DNA from 3 places in the Paenibacillus sp. FSL R5-0923 genome. Region 3 is predicted to be linked to each of the others. Evidence: riboswitches for the same ligand, from Rfam matches in the RefSeq annotation. Region 3 holds a riboswitch; each other region holds the start of a gene.

Region 1 (6,966 bases), on a different contig from region 3:
AAATACTGCAGGAGATATAAGTCCCTTCTGAGGATCATTCCATCGAACCAATGCCTCAGCGCCATGAAAACTGTTCACTCGCAGATCCATTTTCGGTTGTAAATATACTATAAATTCACCATTTGTCATGGCAGCATCCATCTTTCTTACGATGTCTTGCTCTTCGTGTATCTGCAATAGCAATTGTTCGTCAAAGAAAGTGCATGAGCTCTTGTATCCACCTTTAATGGACTTACAAGCGATTCCTGCTCGGTCAATACATGTGAGGATATCGCTCTGACGATCATCTATACAGTAAATTCCACAATTAATCACTAGCCTAAAACCTTCTTCATTTCCAAACGTATAGTCGCTCATTTGTTCAGTAAGTACTTGTATACGGATGAATAATTCCGCCTTATTGTCATACGAAGTGAAAAGAATAAAACGATCACCCCCTAAGCGTCCAATGACATCCTCGTCTAATGTGTTTGCTGTTAAGCTATTAGCCACTTGAATCAAAATGCTATTTCCTTCATGAAAACCGACAATTTCATTTATGTATTTAAATTGTTCAATATCAAATTGCAACACAGCAAACTTTGTATTCGGTTTCTCTTTAAGTAAATACTGAGCATCTATAACAAATTTATTCGTTCTAGGAAGATGTGTTAACTCATCCTCAAAGGCAATCCTCTCCATCTGTTTCCTAATTTTGCTCTTATTTAATAGAATGTTAACAAATATGATCAATAATAAGACAAACATGATTACACATAATAAAAAAGTCGCCTGACTCATTTGAGACGCTTTGGCCATGATCACATCTTTCGGTATCACGGAGAGAATATACCAGTCCTCAACCCCCTGGATGCCAGAATAGCCAACCATTTTGCTATCTCCGTTAATCCAAAATATTCCTACTCCAGATTTTTTTGCGGTTATGTTCTCTTTAAAGATTTGCAGTTGTTTCTTATTTCTAGAATCAATACTTATACTTTCGAATATGTTATCAATTGACTTATCCTCTTCGAGATTCTTCGATTTGATAATGACTTGTCCCTTTTGATCAATGATTTGAGAATAACCATGACCTTTAAAGAAGGAAACTGCAAGAGCATCATAAAGATCCTGTGTATATTTGCTGGCAGATAAAGCACCCTTCACTTCACCTTTAAACTTAAGTGGACTATTGATCGTGATAATTTCTTTATTGGAGATCTTATCTAAGAATGGATCAGAAATACTGCTAATACCCTGCAGAGCTTTTTGGAATCCTACTTCATCTGATACATCAAACATCGTCCCATCTGATGCATAAGCTTTACCATCTGGGCTGTTGATGCTAATTCGAATAAAATTATATTTTTTATCAAAGTGATGCAGATATTTTTTGGTCTTATCCCAATCCATATAATTGATTTCCGAAATAGAATCAGCAATTCCATCTAATGAATCTAATCCACCCTGTATCATATTTCCAATCGATCTACTCGCATGTATCGTAGCTTCTGATGTAGCAGCAACCGCTTCTTGCTCATAAGAGTTAGCAGTACATTTTATGAAATAGTAAGAGCACCCCCAAAATATCAACGTTGCCATTATGACGAGGCCTATCATTCTCCATACTCTCAGTGGTTGTGTTTGATCCATGTACTATCATCCTTTTTCCGATTTATTACGTTTTTATTAGAAAACGAATTAAAAAAAGCCGCTATCAGAATGATAACGGCTGCATATGCATCAAAAAATAAGATCAAGAAACTCCAACTGCATGCAACCGGCTGTCATATCTATATGTAGATTTAGACCCTATGGCTTTGTGTCCCTACTTTTCAATAGGTTTACCAATATTCTGTTTTAACTATTATTAGTCATAAATACTCTATTAATAATAGGTTGCCTCCAAAAGACCTATTTCCGTAGTAAATTTCAATTTTCCCATGGGAAAATTTTCACAAATATCAATGTTAACTTTAATATAATATTTATTAATGTAAAGCAACAATTCTGCGAACAATTATAAAATTAGATACTAAAGCCCAATGCAACATTTAAATATGTCACATTGGGACTTACTTCTCAACACGAATTATGTTTATCTTACAAACGCATAACGAAGAACAGCTTCTTCTAAAATATCAATCCCCATAATGATATCATCCAAGTCTGTATATTCATTAGGATGATGACTAAGTCCATCTATAGAAGGAACAAAGATAAGCCCTACTGGGCAAAGTTTGTTCATGTTCATGGCATCATGCCCTGCCCCACTAATCATCCGTTGACTCGATATCCCTTTCTCTTCACAAATGGATTCTAGAACCTGACTGATCTCATCAGATAATAGGACGGGTTCCTCCGAAATAATTTCCGTACTCTCAATTACAAGTTGTCTATTTTCTTGTACTAAGGATATTGTTTGATACAAATGGTCTAACACACGTTGCCTGGATGCCACTGAAGTAGATCTGATATCAATTTTAATTTCTACCTCTCCCGGAACCACGTTCATAGCGCCATTCAAGATATCTATCACCCCTAGCGTCGCAACCGTTCCAAATTCTTGTTCGAGTTTGGCTGCTTTCTCAAGCTCAAGTGCTATTTCTGAGGCACCCAGAAAAGCATCTTTTCTCATATTCATAGGTGTCGTTCCTGAGTGGGATGCCTTCCCTGATATTTGAATATGAAGCCTCACGGGTGCAGCAATTCCAGTCACAATTCCAATTCTTTTATTATTGTTTATTAAGACAGGACCTTGCTCAATATGTAATTCAAAAAACGCTTTTAATTCTTCATTCTCTCTACTCGCCTGATCAATACTGTTATAATCCAGTGCACATAGCGAAAATGCCTTTTCCATGGTAATACCGTCTTTGTCCTTCAAAGATCTATATTTCTCCTTCTGAAATAACCCTGACATTATTTTGCTGCCTACTGTTGAAATACCAAAACGCGAGGATTCTTCACAGGCAAATGAGATAATTTCGATCGGATGATCCGTTTCAATCCCTTTTTCGTTTAGACGTTTGATCACTTCCAAAGCAGCCGTTACACCTACTACCCCATCGTACTTCCCACCTTGATATACCGTATCCAAGTGAGAGCCCATTACAACGGGTGGGAGCCCTTCTATCTTCCCATTCCTTCTAGCAATCACATTCCCGCAATGATCCATCCGGATATCTAAATTTTCAGCCTTACACATCCGCATAAAAGCACTCGTACATGTCTGCTCTTCATTTGTATAGGCAATTCTAGTGATGCCCTTCTCACCCGAGTTATATTGATTAATATTATCAAATAAAGCCTGATATCTTCTCTTTCTATCCATGACAGTATCTCCAATCCTGGGTATTCATGATTATGGTTTCATCAAAATTCGTGAATGATATACAATAGAGGTATTGCTAGTCTTTAAAAATTACTTACTTGATGAGGTGTAATGGATAGCTATGAAGAAGACCATTATTTTTAAAGAAAATGACTCATTTACAATTAAAGCTGATTTTTATGAAACAAAACGTCCCCAAGCCCCTGCTATTGTTTACATTCACGGAGGCGGCCTACTTTGGGGTGATCGAGAAGATCTATCCGAGGAAATGATACAACTTTACACTAATAATGGCTTTGCGCTATTTTCAATTGATTATAGATTAGCTCCTAGATCAACACTTTCTGACATCCTTGAAGATGTCCAAGATGGCCTTCTATGGTTAGTGAATGAAGGACCAAAACAATTCTCCATTGACCCCTCGAGGATCGCTGTAGTGGGAAGCTCAGCAGGTGGTTTCCTTGCACTAAGCACAGGAATGTTTACCCATAAGCCACGTGCGATTGTCTCCTTCTATGGATATGGCGATATTAGCGCTCCATGGGCACTCGAACCAAGTAAATTCTATTGTGAAAAGGATATCGTCTCCATGGAGATTGCAAAAGGTTCAGTGTCCGATCAAATCATTACGAGCGCAAGCGTAGACGAGCGTTTTCTTCTCTATTTATATGCAAGACAATCCGGTCGTTGGATTGAAGAAGTTACGGGCTTGAATCCTTCTCTACATAAGGAAGAACTTCTCAAATTCTGTCCTATTCATCATGTAACTAAGGAATTTCCTCCTACATTGTTACTGCACGGAACGAACGATGTAGATGTGCCGTATGAACAATCGGTATTCATGAGAGCTGCGCTAGTGAAAAAAGGAGTACCGGCAAAGCTTATTACTATTCCAAACGGAGAGCATGTATTTGAAAAAGATTTCGATAACCCTGTTGTGCAAAAAGCTCTTCATCAGGTGATTGATTTCCTTCAGCTTCATCTTGCTGAGTAGGTCTGTAGAAGAACAGGAAAATCCGGCACTAAAATAGTGCCGGAAAATATAGGAGACCGCATGAATTATTTCTTGTTTAATTCGTGGAAATGCGTCCATAAATGATCGCAATCTTCTCTAGCTTCCACTTTAATCATATTAACAACACTCTCATCATGACCCACAAAATATTCGCGAAGGTGAATGTCAGAGAAGCCATGCTCTTTCGCATCATCTCTTGTGCTGCAATAATGAACTTCCTTAACACCTGACCAAATAATAGCGCCCATACACATCGGACACGGTTCACATGTGGCATAAATTACACAATCCGATAAGTCCATCGTGTCTAGCTTTTTGCAAGCTTCTCGGATAGCTACCATTTCCGCATGTGCGGAAGGATCCGTGTCTCTCATCATTGTATTGCTAACCGCTGCAATCACCTCATCGCCTCGGACAATCGTTGCACCAAACGGGCCTCCAAATTTCTTGTTCATACCCTCGATCGTTGCATCTACGGCCAATTTCATGTAATCCATTTCAAAATTCCTCCTCTAGTTTAATTGGGATGATTTTAGTGTTTTGCTAAAGATGGTGTATAGAACAAAAGAAACAATTAAGCCACTAAAGAAAGCAAAATCATTCATCCTAACTAGGAAGGGGATACCCTTAAGAAATGCACCTGACATAGGAAGGATGAAGCTGACTGCTAGAACAGCCATCGCAACAGGATTGTAACCATTCTTATATTCACCATTGCTGCCTGCTGGGACATAGATATTATCAAGATTTAATACTCTTTTCCGATGAATAAAGAAGCTTGAAAGCATAATGCCCGCAATTGGACCAAAGATGGACCCAATAAAGCTATAGAAGTAGAATAAGGTCGTTGTACTTTCTACAAGCTTCCATGGCAAAATCAAAGTTCCAACAACGGCTGTTAAGACACCTGCAGTCTTTACAGTGAATTTTTTCGGGAAAAGAGATGACATTTGCAAGCCAGCTGGCAATAGGTTTGCAAACACTACGAAGGCGATTGCTCCTACGTTTAGCGCTAGAATCAATACAACAACAGCGAAAGTGTTTTCAATTTTATCAATGGCATGAACGATATTGAAAATCGGTTCACCAAACGCAATTTCTGTACCCGCGATTAAGGCCACACAAGTGATAGCAAAAAGAATATAAGACAAGATAAACCCTACTGGCAATCCAATCATAGCCGCTTTTGGTGATTTCGCACGATGTGTGAAGTCCGACATATTCACAACAGGACCCGCCCAGTTAGATACCAATGCACTCACGCAAGCAATAAAGACTAATGGACTTGAGCTTGGGTTCGCTGGTACATACTCTAAAATCGGACCAAACCCTCCAGCAATCTTGATCGCCCAAACAGCAGCACCAATAATAAACACATACACTACTGGGGAAGACCAGTTACCGAACTTACCTAATGTTTTCATTCCACCTAAGAACAACAGAACCGTTGCTGTCCAAAGAATCGCATAGGAGATCATTGTCGGGAATGCTAACCCGAATAGTGTGAAGCCACCGCCTAAATCCATATAATTCGGAATAAATCTAGCAAATATAACATTTAATGATTCTGCACCAACAACGGTAGTGGTTCCAAAGAATACTAATCCGGCAACAAGTCCTCGTATCAATGCCGGTATAATTGCTCCTTTTACCCCAAATGAATCACGAAGCAACATCGCGAATGGCAGCCCATATTTGGAGGCAGAATATCCGTTTAAAGCATAAAATGCGGAGACAATAATGGCCGAAAGCATAACGGCAAAGAGCACCTGTGTTGTATCCAATCCTAAGACGAAGAAGCCTGCAACTGTCATATACGACATAATATTATGAACAGCACCCATCCAAAGGGTTATATAGTTGGACATTCCCCAGTCTCTTTGCTCAGGCTTTTTAGGCAGTAACTCCTCACCGTAACCGTATGATTTGTACCTATCATAATTTCGTTCCAACTTTGCTTGATCCATATCTACACTTCCCCTCGCTTAAATTACTTCACGATATGAGTGCCTGCTTGTTCATTCATCGCATCCTTCAAGCTTTCCGGATTCGTAATAATAACTCGCGTTCCGCTTTTCTCTAAGAAGCTTAAACTCGCCTCGATTTTAGGCAGCATACTTCCTGCTGGGAAGTGATTTTCTAGCACATATTGTCTGGTCTCATCAACCGTCATTTTGGATAGCTCCTGTTGATTCGGCTTACCATAGTTGATGCATACTCTAGACACTCCCGTTGTAATAATTAAGGTCTCCGCATGAATTTGTTCTGCTAAAAGACTCGTTGCAAAATCCTTATCGATGACTGCATCAACACCTTTGTACGTGTTATCATCAGACTTCACGACTGCGATACCTCCACCGCCTGCAGCGACAACGACAAAGCCCCCGTTGATTAATGACTTAATCGCGTCTTTCTCCACAATATCTATAGGTCTTGGGGATGGAACTACTCTACGGTATCCTCTGCCAGAGTCTTCTACAAAGCTCCATTCCGGATGTTCTTTTTTCATTTCTTCCGCTTGCTCTTTGGAAAAGAAGGATCCTACTGGTTTCGTTGGATTCTTGAAATTAGGGTCTTCTGAGCTTACTTCGACTTGTGTAATCACCGTAGCTACATTCTTGTGGATCCCTCTAACTGC
Region 2 (6,966 bases), 130 kb from region 3:
CAAGAAGCCCCGGCAACCGGGGGATCAACCTTCAAATCACGATTATTACTCAGGAATTCCTTCGGTGCTCGTTTAATAGCAATTCCATAAAAGAAAAAGCCCGCATAGATCAGAGCTCCTATGACGATGACAGCGCTAATGAAGAACCATACCAATTCATCTTCCCCGTCCTTTCTTAATATCCGTTGTAAATCAGTATAACATCTACTTAGAATGCGCCAAAATATAACAATCATAACAAAAGAAAACCGCCATCGGAATATGTCCCGAAAGCGGCTTTACTATTCTTCACGGCATAACTTGTATTCAAGCTACAATCACCGTTTATTATTTCTTGCTCGAGAATCTATTTCTCATTAGCAATCCAATAAGTGCAAAACCTAGACCAGTTACATAATAAGGGACTGAACTTGATTCTCCCGTTTTTGGAAGTTCATCCACAGGTGGATTACCTAGCGGGATTGTATCATCCACTACAGCAATATCCTCTGGTGACGGCGTTGGTGTTACTGTCAATACTGGTCCTAATGGAATCTCCTCCTCATCAACAAGTACCTCTGTATTGCTCGACGGTGTTGGTGTTGGTACTGGTGCTGGAGTCGACGAAGCTACAGGGCCCAGCGGCACAGGATCATCATTAACAACGATAGTACCAATTACAAATGATGGTGTTGGTGTCGGGAACACCGGAGGCTCCGGCGTCGGTGTTGGCGTCACTTCCGACGACGGTGTCGGTGTTGGCGTTACTTCCGGCGACGGTGTTGGCGTTACTTCCGGCGACGGTGTCGGCGTTGGTGTCACGATCGGCGTTGGCGTTGGTGTCACGATCGGCGTTGGTGTTGGTGTCACGGTCGGCGTTGGTGTTGGTGTCACGGTCGGCGTTGGTGTTGGTGTCACGGTCGGCGTTGGTGTCACGGTCGGCGTTGGTGTTGGTGTCACGGTCGGCGTTGGTGTTGGCGTCACGGTCGGCGTTGGTGTTGGCGTCACGGTCGGCGTTGGTGTTGGTGTCACGATCGGCGTTGGTGTTGGCGTCACGGTCGGCGTTGGTGTTGGCGTCACGGTCGGCGTTGGTGTTGGCGTCACGGTCGGCGTTGGTGTTGGCGTCACGGTCGGCGTTGGTGTTGGCGTCACGGTCGGCGTTGGTGTTGGCGTCACGATCGGCGTTGGTGTTGGCTTTGGTGTGTGTGTTGGCTTTGGTGTGTGCGTTGGCTTCGGTGTCGGTGTTGGCTTTGGTGTGTGTGTCGGCTTCGGTGTCGGTGTTGGCTTTGGTGTGTGTGTTGGCTTCGGCGTTGGTGTTGGCTTTGGTGTGTGTGTTGGCTTCGGTGTCGGTGTCACGCACGGCGTAGGCGTCACGGTCGGCGTTGGTGTTGGTGTCACGGTCGGCGTCGGTGTTGGCGTCACGGTCGGCGTCGGTGTTGGCGTCACGGTCGGCGTCGGTGTTGGTGTCACGGTTGGTGTCGGTGTTGGTGTCACGGTCGGCGTCGGTGTTGGTGTCACGGTCGGCGTCGGTGTTGGTGTCACGGTCGGCGTCGGTGTTGGTGTCACGGTCGGCGTTGGTGTCGGAGGTGGTTCTTCCCCTCCATATGGATACCAATGCATCTGCACCCCACCAGCAAATCCCTTTGCAATCAGCGTCCCATGCAGTTCACCGGAATTATAAGTTACTTTTGCAAGCGGAGCTAGGATAGTTCCTTCTATTGTTAAACTTCCAATATCAACAGTGCTAGCTTCATAAAAATTAAATAATACCTTGTTAGGGCTACCTCCCCAGATTTGAAAGCTTGGAATGTTAACTGAACTTCCGCTAACGTTAATGATAACTGTGGCGCTATTTGCAATATTAAACTGTAAGCCATTAGCACCAGCGAAATCGGCAGCACTAAGATTAAGAACGTTAAATGGTTCCGGAGCATCAATCGTTATTTTCCCATATTCCTTTTTGAAAGTTCCTATTGTAGCAAGCGAAGAGAATTCATTAGAACGTCCAATAAGAAATTGCTCTTCAGCATCAAAATCAATAGGAGTCCCTTTTCTCGCTGGTTCTTTAAGATCTACACCGTTGCTGGAAAAAACACCACCATAAACGGATGCTCCATGAACAGTCCCATTAGTAAAACTGATGTCATTACCAGCAATAAGAACATCTCCACCTGGATTATCCTTGGATACGCCGTAATTCTGCAAAGTAATATTACCTTTGGCCGCAAGGCGCCCATGAACCTGATCATTAGATTGTTTGAAATCGCCAAAAATAAAAGTATTAAAATTCCCTGCAATACCTAACACAGGTGTAGGAGTATAGGGAAGCACCTCCCCAGCCGCATTTACCAAATGACCTCCAGAAAGACCACTACCTACTGTCAAAATCCCCGCTAATATTAGTGCTAGCAGCGGTTTCATTCTTCTTTTCAAAAAGCACACCTCCTAAATCTATGATTTATATTCAATCAGAATAATTACCAGAAACTCTAAAGGACCTAACAACAAAAAAGACCGCCAAAAAAGAAGTGGAATTCCCTTCTCATGGCAGTCGGACGGTCATAGCGCATTTAAGACACTTTAGACTCCTGGACTTTGCGTCCCACCCTTTCAGGCGGTTTGCTATTATCATGATAATATATGTATTGACTTGCAGATTAGAACTAGCATTTTAAGCATCCTATTAAATAATCGTCTATGACTTTTAATACTTTTGAACTAATAATAGTTTAGCGCTCCATCCCCACAATTGTCAATCAATTCCTTTTGATATTCATACGCGTAAGCAAGCACAAAAAAAGCGCCTAAAGGCGCTTCACACAAAGGTTTTCCTTTAATTTTAAAGTAACTTTATCCAACCTAATATCGATATCCATAATGGAATACTTAGAATCAAACCAAATACCATTCCACGGCGGAGACTTCCTTCCTCATTCATCCTAATTCTCCCTTTATATAAGTCTGAAGCATTATTTTTTATTATTACAATTTTAATATATTTTATTCTTTCTAATTTAGTTGTGAATTCAATCACATTGGACTAGCTGTTTAGAAATACCATTGATTATTTTTGGAATATCGGGGTAGAATACGAATATACGTTCCCATTAGAGGTGATGAGATTCATGAATAGAGCTGAAAGCAGGGACAACATGCTGGTGAAATCTTATTTATTGCTTCCGATGATTTTATCAGCTTTCGAACGGGACTCCACCATTCTATCTGCACATTTACGAACACCCACCCCCTATCTGGAGGTTCTTGAAACAGCCGCAGCAGTTGCTACAACAGATCTAAGAGATGTTCGTTCAGAGATGAGAAAACGGGGAATCAAGGTTTATGAGCAGAACAGACTTAACACGGGGATAGAAGCCAAATTTATATGTCGTGGCTACCATGAACGAATGCTGCTGTTAAACGACATTGTCGCTGCCCAAGCTGCCATTCATATGCGCAGATATCTCGGTCTGGATATTTCATCTTTTAAGAGCTATGAAGAGCAGTATCAGATTAAGTGAAGTAGCGAAGAAGCTGCCCCCCTCCCCCATTTAATTAGCGAACAAAAAAATAGGCCTTACCATGGGAGTTGGCAAGACCTGAGAGATTTATACCACAAAACACTGGGGGGTGTTTGGTGTCTTCAATATATACCTTGAACCTGAAAATAAGATGATGCTCACATGAAAATTACATTAAAAAACTTCAATTCGTCGCTTAGGCTAGATCCGGATGCTCCCATAAGCTTAATCTACCTTTAGCCGGGATAGGATAACTCAGCGGAAGATCATTCTCAAGCTTCCAAGCAAAGCGGCCATCACTATAGTCACCAAAATCATATTCGTTCCCCTTATCCATTCCCTCAGCTCCAGTACCGGTGGAACCTCATAACACCCCGTGAGCTGACCTGTCGCAATAATAGCTCCTGTCGGCAAATTATTCGCTGTATGACCATGCTTCGCCAATATCGATTTGAACGGTTCCTGTTCCCATATTTTCTTATCTATACTCATCTGGCATGAATCCCCGACGCTCCACGGTAGGCTAATCTCCTTGACCGAGCTTCGAATTGTTTTTCACCAAGAGCAATCAACTTTGCCCAAGGCTGTCGTATCGTTAAACATCGCATCATACCCATCCCTTCAATCCATCCAGAAGATACAGAAAAGCGCGGTCTCCGAATTCCCGGAATACCGGCTGTATAAGCATTGTAAGAATGCCGGTGAATGGAATTGCCCCCGGACTACGCATTACGAGTGTTCCCCCAGCATATTCTACAAAGTTCTGTATGGTACAGTTTTGTTGCTCATTATAAGGTTCTATAAGGTTTTGTAAAGTTCCTCATGATGGTAGAAGAAATGGTGGAATGATATTCATTCTATCAAACTATTGCGTATATATAAAAATTTAGCAGTATGTCCCTTTCTTAGAAACTATTTCATCCATAATATAGTGATGTATCCAAGGAGAGGAGATGGAACATGTCAAACGGTTGTAATACAAATGCTTACGCTCCCTGTTCAACAGCTGAAGGCAATTCAACTGCAGCAACGGGAGTGGCGTCACACGCAGAAGGCTTTAGAACGCAGGCTGTCGGCGATACTTCCCACACTGAAGGAACATTGACTATATCAAGAGGATTTGCTTCCCATGCCGAAGGCTTACTCACTCAGGCAAATGGTCACCTGTCACATACAGAAGGAGCAGATACTTCCGCATACGGTCCGGCTTCTCATGCGGAAGGAAGCTCTACTGTAGCTATCGGCGGCGCCGCTCATGCCGAGGGCTTCCGCACTCAGGCAGTAAACGAAGCTTCTCATGTGGAAGGGTCGCTGACCATCGCACGAGGTGCTTCAGCCCATGCGGAGGGTATACAAACTCAGGCGAACGGTCCAGCATCGCACAGTGAAGGATTCAATACATTTTCCGGTATTGATACCGCCCATGCCGAGGGCAACTCGACCGCCGCTACCGGATCCGCCTCTCATGCGGAAGGCTATCGCACTCAGGCAGCGAACGATGCCGCCCATGCCGAGGGCACACTCTCGATCGCAAGAGGTCAATCCTCCCATGCCGAAGGAAAGGAAACCCAGGCAAATGAGAACGCCGCCCATGCGGAAGGGATTGAGAGTATTGCCAGCGGTATCGGTTCACATGCCGAGGGCAGCAGAACCACCGCTACCGGAGGCGCCGCCCATGCGGAAGGCTTTTTAACCGAGGCAAGCGAGGACGCCGCGCATGCAGAAGGGATTGAGAGTATTGCCAGCGGTGTCGGTTCACATGCTGAAGGCAACTTCACCGCCGCTACCAAAACCGCTGCCCATGCGGAAGGCTTTAGCACTCAGGCAAACGATAGCGCCGCGCATGCAGAAGGGATTGGGAGTATTGCTGATGGTTTCGGTTCACATGCCGAGGGTAATTCGACCACCGCTATCGGATCCGCCTCTCATGCGGAAGGTCGTCGCACTCGGGCGGCGAACGATTCCGCCCATGCGGAGGGGATGGACTCGATCGCGAGTGGTCCATCTTCCCATGCCGAAGGCCAAGGTACTGAAGCATCGGGACTAAATTCACATGCGGAAGGCTTTCGAACCCGAGCCACCAATAACATGACCCATGCTGAAGGGGCGATTAATGTTGCCAGCGGTCCCATTTCGCATGCCGAAGGACAATTAAATACAGCCAACGGAAATATATCTCACGTGGAAGGAAGCAACAATACAGCAGGTGGTGCCGTCTCACACGTTGAAGGCCAGCAGAATATCTCTGTTGCTGATTTATCTCATGTCGAAGGATTAAACAATGTGGCGAACCATTTCGGGTCACATATCATGGGCACGAACGGGGCTACCCGGTTCCCCTTATCCTGGCATCTGGCCAACGGCCTAGTTGTCGGTCCAACGCTTAATGCCGCTGTGCTTCAAGGATCGACCGGAAATCTGTTTCTCGATGGTGCAGTGATATCTCCTGCAGCTGCGGATTATGCAGAAATGTTCGAGACTTCTGACGGACTTCCGATTGACGTCGGATATTTCGTAACTTTCCATGGCGAAGGAGAGATGATCCGCAAGGCTACCGCTGAAGATGAATACATTCTTGGTGTCGTAAGCGCAACGCCGGCAATGATCGCAGATGCAAGTGATTTGCGCTGGCACGATCTGTTCCTTAAAGATGAATGGGGGAGAATCCAATACCACGAGGTGGTTATCCCAGAACTGAAGGAGCCTGATGGCACCGTAACCCGTTTGGCCTTCACCAAATCGGAGCCGGTCCTCAATCCGGCCTGGGATCCTACAGCTGAATATGTGTCACGCCTTGACCGTCCAGAATGGGTGCCTGTTGGAATAGTTGGGAAACTGCGAGTTCGGGACGACGGAACTTGCAGTCCCGGCGGATACTGTTTTCCGAACGCTCAAGGCATAGGGACCGTTTCCACAACGGGCTTTAGAGTGATGAAGAGAACTGGCCCCAACCAAGTGCTTATTTTCATAAATGAGGCCTGGAGCAAAAAGTAATCACGTCATTGTCGCGAGAAAGAAGCCTGCTCCATTGATCTTTTGTTTCCCCCTTCGGCATGCGAGAAACTGGCTGTTGCTTGGGGGCCTGAAAGAAGGTAAGAACGGAAAGCTGGACCAAATCACCGGTATGCTCTAGAGTCCAGTGTGTAGAGAGTTTTCAAATGAAGCAGCAATAATCCGCCAAGCTCATGCTCGGCGGATTATTTTATGTATGCTCTAAATTCAAATCTCTGCCGGACGAAAACGCCGTCTTCAATCTTGATGAAATTCGGCTCTTCCCTGTACCATACCGAGTCCTTGGATTGGACGAGTGCGTCAGTCAGGAAGTCCGCACCACTCTTCAGAATTTTATACTTATCCCCCAGAAAACTCTTTATTCAAATAAAGGGTAGAACAATTAAAAAAAGCGCGCCCCTCGAAATTCCAAGAATCCGCGCCACGTATGTTTTTTTTGGATGCTGGTGAAGGGAAT
Region 3 (6,966 bases):
TATGAAAATCTCAATACTGAAATGAATGGTCTTAAAGAATCGGCTACTTCAGGAATCAGCAATCTTCAGAGTCAGCTCCAATTGATCAGTCAAACCCGTGAACAACAATTGGAAGCACTTGAGAAAGCCCGACTAGAGGCGCTGGAACAAACGAAGAAAGAAGAAGAACGTTTGGCACTGGAGAAAAAAGAAAAGCAAGAAGCTGAGGACAAAGCGAAAGCTGAAGCTGAGGAGAAAGCAAAATCGGAAGTGACTCCACCGACAGGTGAAGCTGCTCCAGAGAAAATAAATAAAGAACAGCCTGAAGCCCCAGCCACTAACCCGGTCGTTCCGGAAATTGGTGAAGAGCTAACGATTCCAAAAGATGTACCACAGCAAGCGGTTCCTCAGGAGGCGCCAAAAGCGGAAGATACAACCACTTCCCCACCGGTAGCAACACCAGCCCCTTCGGACCCTCAACAAGTTAAAGGTGGCGAATAATATGCGGATTAAAAAAATGATCAACAATACATTATCGAGCATCATGCTTGTGATATTCATTCTGCTGGTGGTAGCCGTAGTTTTATCAAAGGCCTCCGGCGGTGAACCTGCCTTCTTCGGATACCAGATCAAATCGGTACTCTCAGGTTCGATGGAACCAGGGATTCAAACCGGATCGATTGTCGCTTTAAAACCCGGAGGAGATATGAATCGCTTCAAAAAAGGCGATGTGATCACCTTTAGAAATGAAGAAAACCTGCTCATTACTCACCGTGTTGTAGAAGCAACAATGAATAACGCTACCGGTGAAGCCATGTATCGCACGAAAGGTGATAACAATGATGCACCTGATATGAACCCTACCAGTTCCACGAATGTTGTAGCTGAGTATACCGGGGTCACCGTACCTTATGTAGGTTACGCTATGAATTTCGCAGTTTCCAAAGCTGGAAGTGTTGTGCTCATGATCGTACCAGGCTTGATGCTCCTGCTCTATGCCCTGTATTCATCATGGAAGGCTGTAGCTGCACTCGAAAAGAAAAATGCTGCTATACTTCCCACCTCTCCACCTCCAACTGAAATACAGTAATCCGTTGATTGTCCGCTTCCGCTTACGAACCGGAAGTTACAATATATAACTTTTATAAAAAAACCACAAAAACCGAGGAGGAATTTTAATTATGGGTATCAAAAAAACATTGGGTCTTGGCGTAGCATCTGCAGCACTGGGTTTATCATTGATTGGTGGAGGAACTTTCGCTTACTTTAGCGACACTGCACAAAGCACCGCTACATTCGCAGCAGGTACACTGGATTTGAACTCTGATCCTTCTGTTATCGTTGATTTGAAGGATCTGAAGCCAGGCGATACGATCAAAAGAGACTTCAAACTAAAAAATGACGGTACACTTGATATCGGTTCGATCCTCCTCAAAACAGCTACCTCTATTAATGATGTAGGTGGTAACAACGGCGCTAACGATTTGGCAAAATCCATCAAAGTTAAATTCCTGGTGAATAAAGATAAAAGCGGCATCTTACCTGGTAGTGAAGAGAAAGTAGTTTGGGAAACTACCCTAGCCGATTTGAAGACTCAGACACCGGATCTCGTAAAAAATACTGGACTTGATGCAATCTGGGGTACTAGCGAAGCATCTGGAATTAAGGCCGGCACAAATGATAGCTTCACCGTTCAATTCGAATTTGTTGATAACGGCCAAGAGCAAAACTACTTCCAAAAAGATTCATTAACTCTGACTTGGGATTTCGTAGGTAAGCAAACTGCTGGATCCGCTAAATAATCTAATAAGTCTTCCATTCGAAGAGCAGCAGATTCTTATTCCGGAAAGCGGATAAGTAGATGCTGCTCTTCTCTTTACAATAAACTTTGTCGAATTTATTGATATTTGTTATACTAATAACAAAAATTACGGAGGGGCGTCAGTATAGTGCCACAAAATATGGGCCAACGTATCCAGCATCTCCGCCTAGAAAAGGGATTGTCCCTATCTGAGCTTGCGGACAGAGCGGATGTTGCTAAGTCGTATCTTAGCAATGTGGAGAGAAACATCCAATCCAATCCTTCAATTCAGTTTATCGAAAAGATCGCCGATGCGCTTCAGGTATCCATCCACGCTTTGCTCTATGGAGAACCTAATGATGCTGAGGAGTCACCTTTAGATTCGGAATGGTTCCGATTGGTGCAGGAAGCTATGGCCTCAGGCATAAGCAAACGCGAATTCAAGGAGTTTCTGGACTACCAGAAATGGCGCCTTGATCAGAAGGATTAATATTCCACCTGACCTGATAAGATCCTCTTCTACTCATACTATTAAACATAAGCGCCTTCGCCCTCCTAACATGGACCGCAAAGGCGTTTGAATTCTAGCAGAATATAAGGACCAAGTCTGAAACTTATAGATTCTTATATAAAGAAAAAGAGCACAGCGAGTTATCGCTGTGCTCTTTTGATATCTAATGCTCTGAATGTATTACTGCACGGCTTGCACAGTCTTCTCATGAAAGAAGCGACGAATTTCATCTGCCTTTATGCCAGCCTTCTTAGCTGCTAATAATAAATGTACCCACTCAACGTCTAGATCAATGAACTGCTGTTCTCTGTTGCTTCCCTGGTTGGACTTGTCCAAAAAATCTCCTCCTAAGATTTTACGTCCCCAGGCAATCCGGCTGTCATAGTATTTCTACCTTAGACCCGCGACTTTGTGCCCCTGCCTTTCGGCAGGTTTACCTTTTACTGGACCCTTTACACGAAAGGATCTACTTTGAAATATATGAAAATCGCTAACTGCAATAACATTATACTATACTAAAGTGGAAAAGTGTGTCGATTTCTGATTAGTTTTTCCATTAAAAAACAAAAAATAGAAGCGATTTTGTGCGATATCTTGTCCTATTAACACGATACTCGTCCCATTCATAAAATTAATTAAGCCAATATAATGATACTTCCTTCCCTATTAGTTAAAAATAAGGATATTAGAATCATTTTAGTGGGCCTTAGGAATGGGTAATGAGGAGAAACAGCGTTCTTTTCATTAGAACAAGCTAACCCATACCATTTTGCGAACGTATTGGACGAAAGAATGAATTGATTACACGTGTGGAAAGTAGCACAATAAGATGAGAAATGAAACCGCAATCATCACAGCTCCAGTAAGCGTTGACACAAAATGTCACGTATGGAGTTCATCCGTTAAGGAGGATGTATTCATGGCAGCCAAAGAGCCCTATAACGAATCCATTTGGAGTAAGTATTACGGACCCAATTTAGGCTACATTCAAGAAAGATATGAACAGTTTGTGAAAGATCCTTCCACCGTAGAGAATAATTATCGCGAGCTTTTTACAAATTCGGGTCCCCCACCCCTAACACCGGATAGCGAACCGGCTCCACAGCCTCGCATTTCGGGAGACACCGAATGGCTTAGAAAGGCAGTAAGAGCTTCCAAGCTAATCGCTAATATTCGTATATATGGCCATATGGCCGCTGATATTGATCCGCTTGAGCGCGATCACAATCCCATGGCTAAATATCTTGAACTCGAAACCTATGAGCTGACTCGTGAGGATCTGCTCGCACTACCTGCCACGCTCATTTGGGAGAATGCGCCGAATGATGTGCATACCGGATGGGATGCAGTTCAGCGTATGCGTCAGGCTTACACCAAGACAATCGCCTATGAATTCGGGCATGTGCATGAAGAACAAGAACTGAAATGGTTGAACAGACAGGCAGAATCCACAAGCTCACCAGCGCCTTTAAATAATGCAGAACGTAAAGAGCTGCTAAACCGCCTGATCCAAGTAGAGCAATTCGAAACCTTCCTCCACAAAACCTTTGTGGGTCAGAAGCGGTTCAGCTTGGAAGGCAATGACGCTCTCGTACCGATGCTGGATGAAATCGTACGCGCTGCTGCGCATGACGGCGCAGAGCATATTCTGATGGGCATGGCGCATCGTGGTCGCCTCAACGTTCTTGCACATATTTTGGGCAAACCTTATGACATTATATTTTCAGAGTTTCATCATTCTCCGAACAAGGAGCTTTTCCCTTCCGAAGGCTCTACAGGCATTAACTATGGCTGGACGGGTGATGTGAAATACCATCTGGGTGCAGATCGCGCTGTCCGTGAAGGAGAAACCGTACGCACAAGAATAACACTAGCGAATAACCCAAGTCACTTGGAATTCGTCAATCCTGTCGTGGAAGGCTTCACTCGTGCTGCTCAAGAAGATCGGAGCACAGCCGGATTGCCGAAGATTGATACCAGTAAAGCTATGGCGGTACTGATGCATGGCGATGCTGCTTTTCCAGGTGAAGGGATTGTTGCAGAAACACTTAATATTGGCAAACTTCAAGGTTATCAGAATGGCGGGACGATCCATATCATTGTTAATAACCGGATCGGCTTTACGACAGAAAGCGAAGACTCCCGTTCAACGCATTATGCGAGTGACATCGCCAAAGGATATGAAATTCCAATTATCCATGTCAATGCTGATGATCCTGAGGCCTGTATATCAGCCGTTCGTTTAGCTAGTGCATATCGCAATCAATTCAAAAAGGATTTCGTTATTGATCTCATCGGCTATCGTCGTCATGGACATAACGAAATGGATGATCCTGAAACTACACAACCTATCGTGTACGGTAAGGTACGCAATCATCCAACCGTTTACAAGGTGTATGCGGAGCGGCTACAGCGTGAAAAAATTCTTACAGCTGAAGATGTACAAAAGATGCACGTTGAAACAGAAGGCGTATTGCAACGTGCGTACGATAGTATGAAGGAAGGCAATCACAAGAAAAAAGAACCAAAGGCCTTCATTCCTCTTCATACAGATCGCTCAGCGGCAGGCACTACAGCCGTACCGATCTCCAGTCTGCAAGAGATTAATCGTGAGCTACTGAGCGTACCTGATGGATTCCAAGTCTATCCGAAACTGGAGCGAATTCTGCAGCGTCGCAAGGACGCACTGAATGAGGGTGAAAAGGTCGACTGGGCACTCGCTGAGTCCCTCGCCTTCGCAACCATCCTGAAGGATGGAACGCCAATTCGACTTAGCGGTCAGGATGCACAGCGTGGCACCTTCGCACACCGCCATCTGGTGCTGCACGACAGCAAGACAGGAGAATTATTCTCTCCGCTTCATCAGCTAAGTAATTCTCGCGCTTCCTTTGGCGTATATAACAGTCCGCTATCTGAAGCTTCTGTGCTAGGCTTTGAGTATGGTTATAATGTGTTCGCACCAGAAACCTTCGTCATCTGGGAAGCACAATATGGCGACTTCGCCAATGCAGGTCAGGTTATATTTGATCAGTTCATTGCCGCTGGACGTGCGAAATGGACGCAGCGCAGCAATCTCGTCGTCATGTTACCGCATGGCTACGAGGGACAGGGACCCGAGCATTCCAGTGGTAGATTGGAACGCTTCCTACAGTTATCCGCGGAAGAGAACTGGACCGTTGCTAACTTGACCACTGCTTCTCAATATTTCCATGTCTTGCGGCGCCAAGCTGCTTTATGTGGACAGGAAGACGCTAAACCACTGGTGATTATGACGCCGAAGAGTCTCATTCGTAATCCGCGCAGCACATCTGCCGGAACTGAGCTCGCTTCCGGACAATTCCAGCCTGTGTTAGCTGAGCCTCTGCTAGGCCAGAAGCCAGGTGAGGTCAAACGTCTAGTAGTCTGCAGCGGTAAAGTAGCTATCGACATCCAAACAGAGCTAGAAGCTGCTTCAGACAAAGATTGGTCATGGCTACATGTACTGCGCTTAGAGCAACTCTATCCGTTCCCAGAACATGAACTGAGTGCTCACTTAAGCTCCTTCACATCCCTTCAGGAAATTGTCTGGGTGCAAGAAGAGCCGAAGAATATGGGCGGATGGAGTTATACCGAACCTCGGTTACGGGCCATCGCACCGCAAAACACTAGCGTGAGATATATCGGACGTCCTGAACGTTCCAGTCCTGCGAGTGGTTATGCAGATGTTCATAGCTTTGAACAGCGTAGAATTGTTTCAGAGGCCCTAAAAGCAAATTCACAAGTACAAACAGCTGTACCGTCCTCTTAAGAGGACGGTATCACAATAGCGTAAACCATTATGTTTGGGGAGGTAACGGCCTGTGTCAGAAATCTTAGTACCCGATCTGGGAGAATCTATATCCGAAGGAACCATCTACAAATGGCTGGTTAAAGAAGGCGACACGGTAGGTCAAGGTGATGTGCTTGCTGAGTTAGAGACGGATAAAGTGAATTTGGAAATTAGTGCGGAGGTAGAGGGTGTCATCTCCTCCATCCTACGTCAAGCGGGCGAGAACGTAGCCGTTGGCGAAGCCATCGGCATCATTGGAGCCGCTAGCGGCAGTACACCGCAGGCCGCTGAGAGCAAAGCGCCTGAAGCGGCACCGGCAAGCGGCAGCGCAGCAGCCGCACCTGTAGCAGCGCCCGAAGTCGCTGTAGCGGGTGGCGAAAGCCCCGCTGCACTGGCATCGCCGGGCGCACGCAAGCTGGCACGGGAGCGCGGCATCGACCTCGGCGATGTTAGCGCCCGTGATCCTATCGGCCGGATTGGTCAGGCCGATGTGTCGGGTCATGGTGCAGCAGCGCCACAGGCCGCTGCACCGGTAGCTCCGGCGGCACAAGCCAAGCCGGAGCCAGCGAAGCCGGCAGCGAGCAAAGCCGCGCCGGAGGATGGCAAGAACGTGGAGCGCAAGCGCATGTCGCGCAGACGGCTCACGATTGCCAGCCGCTTGGTAGAAGCGCAGCAGACCGCAGCCATGCTGACCACCTTCAACGAGGTGGACATGACAGCGATCCTCGACATCCGCAAGCGCCGCAAGGATGCTTTTAAAGAGAAGCATGAAGTAGGACTAGGCTTCATGTCCTTCTTCACCAAAGCCGTGATCGGTGCGCTGAAGACCTACCCTCTGCTGAACGCAGAAATTGACGGTGAAGATCT

The links. A riboswitch is a leader RNA that binds a small molecule or an ion and turns the genes downstream of it on or off. The one in region 3 is predicted to bind cyclic di-GMP.
Region 1: linked by a shared signal. The riboswitch ahead of MKX35_RS26945 (bifunctional diguanylate cyclase/phosphodiesterase) and the one ahead of MKX35_RS01550 (anti-repressor SinI family protein) in region 3 are both predicted to bind cyclic di-GMP.
Region 2: linked by a shared signal. The riboswitch ahead of MKX35_RS00980 (choice-of-anchor A family protein) and the one ahead of MKX35_RS01550 (anti-repressor SinI family protein) in region 3 are both predicted to bind cyclic di-GMP.

The regions. Positions count from the first base shown of each region.
Region 1 is NZ_JBBPAT010000002.1:435,893-442,858, reverse strand. Features, by position in the region: gene MKX35_RS26945 (bifunctional diguanylate cyclase/phosphodiesterase) at 1-1,632, opposite strand, end outside; cyclic di-GMP riboswitch class I at 1,752-1,838, opposite strand; gene MKX35_RS26940 (M20 family metallo-hydrolase) at 2,078-3,313, opposite strand; gene MKX35_RS26935 (alpha/beta hydrolase) at 3,435-4,307, shown strand; gene MKX35_RS26930 (nucleoside deaminase) at 4,373-4,825, opposite strand; gene MKX35_RS26925 (cytosine permease) at 4,841-6,295, opposite strand; gene arcC (carbamate kinase) at 6,319-6,966, opposite strand, start outside.
Region 2 is NZ_JBBPAT010000001.1:210,348-217,313, forward strand. Features, by position in the region: gene MKX35_RS00975 (alpha/beta hydrolase) at 1-236, opposite strand, end outside; gene MKX35_RS00980 (choice-of-anchor A family protein) at 328-2,412, opposite strand; cyclic di-GMP riboswitch class I at 2,523-2,613, opposite strand; gene MKX35_RS00985 (hypothetical protein) at 3,105-3,497, shown strand; gene MKX35_RS00990 (hypothetical protein) at 3,753-3,989, opposite strand; gene MKX35_RS00995 (hypothetical protein) at 4,105-4,227, opposite strand; gene MKX35_RS01000 (peptidase G2 autoproteolytic cleavage domain-containing protein) at 4,458-6,491, shown strand; tRNA gene MKX35_RS01005 (tRNA-Thr) at 6,951-6,966, opposite strand, start outside.
Region 3 is NZ_JBBPAT010000001.1:340,427-347,392, forward strand. Features, by position in the region: gene MKX35_RS01530 (hypothetical protein) at 1-480, shown strand, start outside; gene sipW (signal peptidase I SipW) at 482-1,069, shown strand; gene MKX35_RS01540 (TasA family protein) at 1,161-1,781, shown strand; gene MKX35_RS01545 (helix-turn-helix domain-containing protein) at 1,941-2,270, shown strand; gene MKX35_RS01550 (anti-repressor SinI family protein) at 2,472-2,627, opposite strand; cyclic di-GMP riboswitch class I at 2,655-2,739, opposite strand; gene MKX35_RS01555 (2-oxoglutarate dehydrogenase E1 component) at 3,211-6,078, shown strand; gene odhB (2-oxoglutarate dehydrogenase complex dihydrolipoyllysine-residue succinyltransferase) at 6,131-6,966, shown strand, end outside.